2 regions of the Neorhizobium sp. T25_27 genome follow, and region 1 is predicted to be linked to the other one. Evidence: predicted binding sites of a transcription regulator. Region 1 holds the regulator's gene; the other holds the start of a gene.
The links. The regulator PhoB, encoded in region 1, activates phosphate uptake and scavenging genes when phosphate is short. The targets are predictions, from matches to a motif close to TGTCATNNANCTGTCAT.
Positions count from the first base shown of each region.

Region 2: a site for PhoB is predicted at 3,251-3,267, ahead of C5J24_RS26455 (NAD-glutamate dehydrogenase). Genes of this name have one in related genera too.

Region 1 covers NZ_PVBJ01000005.1:208,201-213,075, forward strand. Annotated here, with positions in the region: gene C5J24_RS16660 (winged helix-turn-helix domain-containing protein) at 23-709, opposite strand; gene phoB (phosphate regulon transcriptional regulator PhoB) at 724-1,407, opposite strand; gene phoU (phosphate signaling complex protein PhoU) at 1,429-2,142, opposite strand; gene pstB (phosphate ABC transporter ATP-binding protein PstB) at 2,188-3,003, opposite strand; gene pstA (phosphate ABC transporter permease PstA) at 3,017-4,336, opposite strand; gene pstC (phosphate ABC transporter permease subunit PstC) at 4,333-4,875, opposite strand, start outside.
Region 2 covers NZ_PVBJ01000012.1:94,264-99,138, reverse strand. Annotated here, with positions in the region: gene C5J24_RS26475 (aspartate-semialdehyde dehydrogenase) at 1-525, shown strand, start outside; gene C5J24_RS26470 (lytic transglycosylase domain-containing protein) at 729-1,541, shown strand; gene C5J24_RS26465 (carbonic anhydrase) at 1,581-2,255, opposite strand; gene pdxY (pyridoxal kinase PdxY) at 2,326-3,198, opposite strand; gene C5J24_RS26455 (NAD-glutamate dehydrogenase) at 3,374-4,875, shown strand, end outside.

The DNA of each region.
Region 1 (4,875 bases):
AGCCTCGAGGCCAATGGGGGCGTCAGAAATCGCCCAATGCGTATCCGGCGCCGCGCACGGTCCGGATCACGTTGTCGGACTTGCCGAGGCTGATGACTTTGCGGAGCCGGCCGATATGGACGTCGATGGCGCGTTCATCGACGGTCGTGTCGTCGCCCCACAGGGATGCCTTGAGCTCCGAGCGGGAATAAACCTTGCCCGGTGTCCGCATCAGGAATTCAAGAAGCTTGAACTCCTTAGGCCCGAGCTTGACCTCACGTTTCTGCCGGTGAACCCGGTGGGCCTCCCGGTCGAGCGTGAGATCGCCGACCTTGAGCATGTGGTCCAGGAGGGCGGGGTTGACGCGCCTCAGCAGGTTTTTCACACGGACAACGAGTTCGACCGGGGAAAATGGCTTCATGAGGCAATCGTCGGCGCCCGCCGCCAGCGCGATGAGGTGAAGGCCTTCGCCACCCGACGGCACAAGGAGGATGATCGGAAGGCGCGACAGGATAGGGTCGAGACGGACCTCCCGGCAGACCTCGAGACCTCGCACGCCCGGAAGATCCGAACTCATGACCAGGATATCCGGCGGAACGGCTTTCAGGCGATTTGAGATCTCGGCTCCACTTGCCAGCATCGATACGACGAAGCTGTCGGCCACGAGGGCTTTCTGCAATATCAGACGGAACGACTCGTCGTCGTCGACCAACAGGACCCGCGCGCTCATCTCGTGGCCACCAACTATGTTTCCATGGAGTATCCGGCACCGCGGACGGTGCGGATGACATCCTGCATGTTGGAGAAGTTGAGTGCCTTGCGAAGTCTTCCCACATGGACGTCGACGGTACGCTCGTCGACATAGATGTCGTGGCCCCAGACGCCGTCCAGAAGCTGCGAGCGGGAGAAGACCCGCCCTGGCGCTGCCATCAGGAATTCGAGCAGGCGGAATTCGGTCGGGCCCAGACGCACTTCGCGGCTCTTGCGGTGAACGCGATGGGTTTCCCGATCGAGTTCGATATCGCCGCAGCGGAGAACGCTGGAGAGCACCTCGGGACGGGCCCGGCGCAGCATGGCCTTGACGCGGGCCATCAGTTCCGGCGTCGAGAAGGGTTTTACCACATAGTCGTCGGCGCCGGTGGCGAGGCCGCGAACACGTTCGCTCTCCTCGCCGCGGGCCGTCAGCATGATGATCGGCAGGCGCTCCGTTTCCGGGCGCATGCGCAGCCGGCGGCAGAGTTCGATGCCGGAAACACCGGGCAGCATCCAGTCCAGGATCAGAAGGTCCGGTACCCGCTCCTGAAGCCGAATTTCGGCTTCGTCGCCCCGCAAAACGGTATCGACCTCATAACCCTCGGCTTCCAGATTGTAACGAAGAAGCACGCTCAGCGCTTCTTCGTCTTCTACGACAGCGATTTTCGGCAGCATTCTTGGCCTGCTCCGTCAGTTCTATTCAGTGATCGCGCCGAGCGTGTTCGACGAGTCGTCCTTCGGACGATCGCCTTCCGGCTGGGCGCCCGTCGTCATGTAGTAGATGGTTTCGGCGATGTTGGTGGCGTGGTCGCCGATACGCTCGATGTTCTTGGCGCAGAACAGGAGATGCGTGCAGGTGGTGATGTTGCGCGGATCCTCCATCATGTAGGTGAGGAGTTCGCGGAACAGCGAGGTGTACATCGCGTCGATTTCCTCGTCGCGGCTGCGGATCGCCTCGGCCTTTTCCGCCGAACGCGTCGCGTAGACGTCGAGGACGTCCTTGAGCTGCACGAGGGCGAGATCGGAGAGATGTTCGAGGCCGCGGGCGAGTTTGCGCGGAACGCCGGTGCCCTGAACCGCGATAACGCGCTTGGCGGTGTTCTTGCCAAGGTCGCCGACGCGCTCGAGATCGGAGGCGATGCGCAGCGAACCGACGATCTCGCGAAGGTCGGCCGCAACCGGCTGGCGGCGGGCGATCGTGATGATCGCCTTGTCGCCGATCTCGCGCTCGGCGTGATCGAGGATCACGTCGTCGGAGATGACCTTCTGCGCGAGTGCGGCGTCGGAATTGACCAGCGCGCGCACAGCGTCCGAGCACATCTGCTCGGCGAGGCCACCCATCTCGGAAATGCGGCGGCTCAGGTATTTCAGTTCGTCGTCGTAAGCCGACAGGATATGGGTCGATGCCATCTTCTAGTCCTCAAAATTGATTTTCAGGCGGCACAATCGGCTGGATCAGCCGAAGCGGCCCATGATGTAATCCTGGGTGCGCTGATCGTCGGGATTGGTGAACATCTTGTCGGTGTCGTTCTCCTCGACGAGCTGGCCGAGATGGAACATGGCGGTGCGCTGCGACACGCGGGCAGCCTGCTGCATCGAGTGCGTCACGATGACGATCGTGTAGTTGGCACGCAGCTCATGGATGAGTTCTTCAACCTTGGCGGTCGCGATCGGGTCGAGAGCCGAACAGGGTTCGTCCATGAGGATGACTTCCGGCGACACGGCGATCGCACGGGCGATGCACAGACGCTGCTGCTGGCCGCCGGAGAGGCCCGTGCCGGATTCGTGCAGGCGATCCTTGACTTCGCCCCAGAGGCCGGCGCGCTGCAGGCTCGCCTCGACGATCTGGTCCATGTCGGCCTTGTTCTTGGAAAGGCCGTGGATGCGCGGACCGTAGGAAATGTTCTCGTAGATGGTCTTCGGGAACGGGTTCGGCTTCTGGAACACCATGCCGACGCGGGCGCGAAGTTCCACGACGTCGATGTTATTGTCGTAGATATCGTCCGTGTCGAGGGTGATCTTGCCGGTGACGCGGCAATTCTCGATCGTGTCGTTCATGCGGTTGAGGCAGCGCAGGAAGGTGGACTTGCCGCAGCCGGAAGGACCGATGAGAGCCGTCACAGTGTTTTCGCGGACGTTGAGGTTCACGTCGAAAAGCGCACGCTTTTCGCCGTAGTAAACCGAAACGTCCTTGCCGATCATCTTGTGGGAAGCATCGCTCATCTTTTGGTCCAGCGCCTTTTCTACTGCCGATTCTGACATCATATTCATTGTCATACTCCTTCTACCAGCGCCGCTCGAAGCGACGCCGCAAGAGAATTGCGCCAACATTCATCAGGATGAGGAACAGGAGCAGGATGATGATTGCTCCCGAGGTACGCTCGACGAACGCGCGCTCCGCTTCGTTCGCCCACATGTAGATCTGGACCGGCAGCGCCGTCGACGGGTCGAGCGGCGTGGTCGGATAGTTGGCGACGAAGGCCACCATGCCGATCAGCAGCAGCGGCGCGGTTTCGCCGAGTGCGTGGGCCAGGCCGATGATGGTGCCCGTCAGGATGCCCGGCATGGCAAGCGGCAGGACATGGTGGAAGATCGTCTGCATCTTCGATGCGCCGAGCCCGAGGGCGGCCGCCCGGATCGATGGCGGCACGGCCTTCAGTGCCGCGCGGGTCGCGATGATGATCGTCGGCAGCGTCATGAGGGTGAGCACCAGACCGCCGACGAAGGAGGCGGAACGCGGCAGGCCCATGAAGTTGACGAAGACCGCCAGACCGAGAAGACCGTAGACGATCGAGGGAACGGCCGCGAGATTGTTGATATTCACCTCGATCAGGTCGGTGAACTTGTTCTTCGGGGCGAACTCCTCGAGATAGATCGAGGCGGCGACGCCGATCGGCAGCGCCAGGACAAGCACGATCAGCATCATGTAGAACGAGCCGATGAGCGCGACGCCGACGCCAGCCGCTTCCGGACGGCTCGATGCGCCGTTGACGAAAATGCCGCTGTTGAAATGCTTGGCAAGCGCTCCGCTGTCGGAGAGCTGGGTCATCCAGCCGAGCTGCTGGTCGTTGATCTTGCGGTTCTCCTGGCCGACGTTGAGGTCGATCTGGCCCTTGTAGGCCGAGTCGATATCGCCGGAAGCGAGCAGTCTTACCGTCTGCGTCGTGCCGATGATCGCCGGATTGGCGACCACCAGGTCACGCAGCTGAACGCGGACGCCATCCGACAGCATCTGGCTGACTGCGCGGGCTGCGACACGGTCGTCCACGCTGACATTGAGCAGCTTGGCGAGCGCATTGCGGGCGACGACCGGATAGTTCGCCGTCATCAGCTTCTGCGGGTTGGTGGCGCGTTCGTTCTGCGGGTCGATGATCTGCTGCGAAAACTCGACCGGCATGGTGATCATGGTCTGCTGGAAGGCGGTGTATCCCTTGGAGACCACCGACCACAGGAGAAGCATCAGGAAGATGATGCCGAAGGAAAGCGCGGCGATGCCATAGGCTCGGAAGCGACGCTCGGCGGCGTAACGGCGCTTGATGCCGATATCGCGACGGACGGACTTGGCCTTGGGGATGCCGGCGGCGGGAGAAACCACATCGGTCATTCGTACTGCTCCCGGTATTTGCGCACGATATAGAGCGCGTAGATGTTGAGGCAAAGCGTGATGGCGAACAGCGTGATGCCCAGCGCGAAGGCAACCAGGGTCTGCGGCGAGGTAAACTCAAGGTCACCCGTCAGCTGGTTGACGATCTTCACGGTCACGGTCGTCATCGGCTCGAACGGATTGATCTGCAGGCGGGCGGCGACACCGGCCGCAAGCACGACGATCATGGTTTCGCCGACGGCGCGCGAGGCGGTCATCAGGAGCGCGCCGACGATGCCCGGCAGAGCGGCGGGCAGGACGACCTTCTTGATGGTTTCCGAACGGGTGGCGCCGAGACCGAGCGAACCGTCACGCAGGGCCCGCGGCACTGCCGTGATGATATCGTCCGACAGCGAGGAGACGTAGGGGATCAGCATGATGCCCATGACGAAACCGGCCGTCAGAACGCTCTGTGCCTGGATGAAGTTGGCATAGTCGCCGGTGACAAGGCCGTTCAGCTGCGAGGAAATGTCGCGAAGGAACGGACCGACCGTCGTCAA
Region 2 (4,875 bases), on a different contig from region 1:
TTCACCCAGACCCGCGCCGTCTTCGTCGCTGATCCGGTCGAATCCAAGAAGTTCACCAAGCGGATCGCCTTCAACGTCATCCCGCATATCGATAGCTTCATGGAAGACGGCTATACGAAGGAAGAGTGGAAGGTTCTCGCCGAAACCAAGAAGATGCTCGACCCGAAGATCAAGGTGACATGCACCGCCGTGCGCGTTCCGGTCTTCATCGGCCATTCGGAATCGGTCAATATCGAGTTCGAAAACGAGATCAGCGCGGATCAGGCCCGCGATATCCTGCGCGAAGCTCCGGGCTGCCTCGTCATCGACAAGCATGAAAACGGCGGCTACATCACGCCTTACGAATGCGCCGGCGAGGATGCCACCTACATTTCCCGTATCCGTGAGGATGCGACGGTGGAAAACGGCCTCAATATCTGGGTCGTTTCCGACAACCTGCGCAAGGGTGCCGCGCTCAACGCCATCCAGATCGCCGAATTGCTCGTCAATCGCGGCCTGATCAAGCCGCGCAAGGCTGCTGCCTGATAAATAATAAATTTATTAAGCATGTTCCGATAGAAACCCCGTCAGAAATGGCGGGGTTTTTCTTCCGAATCACCCATATCACGAACTATTCATGAACGGGTGAGTTGCGATTGTCTGCAACCGCCGCCATAAGGCCGAAACAATGCACATTATCCGGACGCTTTTGACTTAAGCGATCCGGCTCTCGGGACGGGTTTGACCGCATGAAGAAGATTTTGCTGGCAGGATTGATCGCAACCGGTTTCATGACCGCTAGTCCGGCTGTTGCCGCGCTCCAATGCGGCAACGATTCATCCGGCTTCGCCCGCTGGGTCGAAGAGTTCAAGCGGGTTGCCCCTTCGAGCGGCATCAACCCCTCCGTCGTCGAGAAGGCCTTCTCGAACGTCTCCTACAACCGTCCGACCATCAGCGCCGATCGCGGCCAGAAAAGCTTCAAGCTCTCCTTCGAAGACTTCATGAGGAAACGCGGCGGGGCCGCCATCATCTCCCGCGGCAAGGGCATGAAATCCGGCAACGCTTCGCTGTTTGCGCAGATCGAACGCCGCTACGGCGTGCCGGCCGGCCCGATCATTGCCATCTGGGGCATGGAAACCGGTTTCGGCAGCTTCATGGGTGATCAGCACACGCTTTCCGCCGTCGCGACGCTTGCTTACGATTGCCGCCGCTCCGCCTATTTCACCGAGCAGCTTTATGCGGCCCTTCAGCTCGTCGGCCGAGGTGATCTGAGCATCACCGCCCGCGGTGCTGCCCATGGCGAGATCGGCCAGACCCAGTTCCTGCCGCTGAACGTCGTCCGCTACGGCGCCGACGGTGACGGCGACGGCCATATTGACATGGTTCGTTCGCGTGCCGACGCGCTGGCCTCGACCGCCAACTTCCTGAAGGGCCACGGCTGGAGGCCAGGTGCCGGTTATCAGCCGGGCGAGCCGAACTTCGGTGCTATCCAGGGCTGGAACGCCGCGACCGTCTATCAGAAGGCAATCGCCTATATGGGCGCGCAGATCGACGGCCAATAAGCCCCGCCGGCCATCAAGCTTCGCCTACACCTGAAAAATTCAGGCCGACGCCTGTTCGGTCTGCTCCGGCGGTTCGGTGAGGTCCGGGCGGACGAAATCGCCCTTGCTGTCCATGATCCAGAGCTCGCCGGTCGAAATGTCGAACCAGGCGCCGTGAATGCCGAGTTTCCCCTCTTCGCCGAGTTTGCGAACAAAGGGAAACGTCTGCAGATTGGCGATCGAATTGCGGATCGAGACCCGCTCCAGCGCCGTCTGGCGTTCGGCCTGCGTCATGAATTCGTTGTTCTGGATCTGCTCGGCGGCGGGCTTCACCAGCCCCATCCACTTGCCGATGAAGTCGCCCGGCGACAGCGGCTCGATGGACGGGTCGAGGGCAGCCTTGATGCCGCCGCAACGGCCATGGCCCATCACCACGATATTGTCGATCTCCAGCACCTGAACGGCATATTCGAGCGCTGCCGAGGTGGCGTGAAACTGGCTGTCGGGCTCGTAGGGCGGCACCATGTTGGCAACGTTGCGCACGACAAAAAGTTCGCCCGGCCCGCAATCGAAAATGGTCTCCGGCGCAGAACGGGAGTCACAACAGGCAATCAGCAGCGTGTGGGGCTTCTGCCCGCTATCCGCCAGCACCCGGTAACGCTCGCGTTCGTCACTATAGCGACCGCTCATGAAATTGCGGTAGCCCGCCAGAAGTCTGTCAGGAAAATCCGTCATGGAGCAACGATTATAGCGCCGTCGAGCGAAGATCAACGGCCATTGTGCATCTGCGAACTCCCGAGGCCTATTACCGCTTGATCCGCTGCAAGGGATGCACGAGCCGGCGCATCTGAACCATCGCCATGGGAGTGGAAAGGCTCGACGCGTCCGTCTCCAGCGTCAGTTCGTCGCCACCGCGCTTGGCCGTGCGCGCAAGGACTTCGAAAACGCTCGCGGTTGCCAGCTGCAGCGCCTTTTCCTCCTCCATTCCGGCCAGGATTCGCCCGAGAAAGAGCGCTCCCAGGAGGTCGCCGAGCCCGTTCGGGGGATTGTCGATCAGCCGGTGTTCGGCAAGCAGCGCATGTTTGCCCGTCAGGTAGAGATTGCCTGTACCGCCCGCCATCATCGGCACGGCTGAGGTCACCAGGATGCGCGGCGGCCCGAGTGCGATTGCGGCATCCATGATATCGTTGTTGGTTTCGAGCGGTGCGCCGGAAAGCCAGGCGAGTTCGTAGCGGTTCGGGGTGGCGATCGTCGCAAGCGGAATGAGTTCGTCACGGATCGCTTCTGCCGTCGGCTGCGGAATATAGAGCCCGCCGAGATCGCCCATGACAGGATCGCAGACATAGAGAAGGCCCGGGTTCTTCTCCTTCAGCGCCCTTATCAGCCGCGCCACCGAACGCGGCTGGGCCGCATTCCCGAAATAGCCGGTCAGCACCGCCTTCACTTCTCCGAGCCATGGCGCGCGAATAAGATCGTCTATAGCCTTGTCGAAATCTGATTCGGGAAAGGTCAGCCGTGTAGAAGGCCCATGACCGGGATGCCAGGGGAGGACGACGGTCGGCATTGCCCAGACGGGAAATCCCAGCGTCTCGAGCGCGAAGACGGCGGCGCGATTGCCGACCGAGCCGCGCACGACATGGCTGGAGATGACGAGGACGGCACTGCTGGTATCCTGCATGTGATTGCTTTCCGGCTACGATGGCCCTGTTGATCGTTTCTTCGTCGCCGCATGTCAACAAGCCTTCACGGAACAATGAAACGTGTAGTGCCGACGGACATGGATCAGCCACGTTGCTGCACGATGACACACATCTAATTTATTCCGTCCGGGGACGGAAAAAGGGGAGAGGGACATGGCCGTCAGGCAGAATCCGAAACGGGAAAAACAGATCGAAAGCGCACGCAAGATCGTCGCTGCGAGCAAGGGGCCGCATCTCGACCCGCTCATCCTGTTCGCCCGGGCCAGCACTGACGACATCGAAAGCTATACGCCGGAAATGCTGGCGCTTTCCGCCAATCATGCAGCCGAGCGGCTGATGGCCTGGACGCGGATCCGGGCCGACATCACGGTCGAACCGATCGCCGGTGTCGAGCCGGACGGTATTCCGGTCTCGGTGCTGACCGTCGTCGACCGCAACATGCCCTTCCTGTTCGACTCGGTCATGGGCGAGGTGACCGCCACCCACCGCGACCTGACCATGGCGGTTCATCCGATCCTGGTCGTTGAACCGGGCAAGGAACCGGCGCTCCGCTCCAATGAGCAGCCCAGCAACCCGGCTCATCATGTGAGCCTCATCCAGATCCATCTTTCGCCGCTCAACGAGGAACAGGCGGCTTCGCTCACCGAGCGCATCCGCTACATCCTCGACCAGGTTCATCTGTCGATCACCGACTGGGGCTCCATGCTGGAAGTCCTCGACGGGGCCGCCAAGCAGCTCAGCAATTCGACAAGCCGCCGCAAGGCCGATCGCGACGAGGCGCTCGCCTTCCTGGACTGGCTGCGCGACGACAACTTCACCTTCCTCGGCATGCGCGAATACGTCTATTCCGGCAAGGGCACTGAGGCCAAGGTTGAACGCGGCAAGGGCCGCGGTCTCGGCATCCTCTCCGATCCGGATGTGCTGGTGCTGCGCCAGGGCAAGGACGCGGTGACGACCACCCCCGAAATCCTCGAGTTCCTCGACGGCCCCGATTTCCTGATCGTCACCAAGGCGAACGTGAAATCCGTGGTGCACCGCCGCGCCTACATGGATTATGTCGGCGTCAAGCGCTTCGACGAAAAGGGCGAAGTGGTCGGCGAGCTGCGCGTCGTCGGTCTTTTCACGGCAACCGCCTATACCCATTCCGTGCGCGACATCCCTCTCCTGCGCGCCAAGACCGGTCGGGTGGAAGAGCAGTTCGGCTTTGACCCCGACAGCCATTCCGGCCGCATGCTGGAAAACACGCTCGAATCCTATCCGCGTGACGACCTCTTCCAGATCGATGCCGATCTGCTGGCCCGCTTCTGCGAGCAGATCATGGAACTGAGCGAGCGTCCGCGCGTCCGGGTCCTGCCGCGCATCGACCATTTCGACCGTTTCGTCTCGGTGATCGTCTATGTGCCTCGCGAGGACTACAATTCCCTGGTCCGCGAGAAGGTCGGCGACTACCTGACCAAGGTCTATGACGGCCACGTCTCCGCCTATTACCCGGCTTTCCCGGAAGGCGGCGTCGCCCGCGTCCACATGATCATCGGCCGGCGCGGCGGCAAGACGCCGAGGATCGCGCAGGGCAAGCTCGAGGAAGCGATCCGGCTCATCGCCACCCCCTGGGAGGACCGCTTCGCAGCGCTTGCGGAGGAGGGACCGCGGCTCAC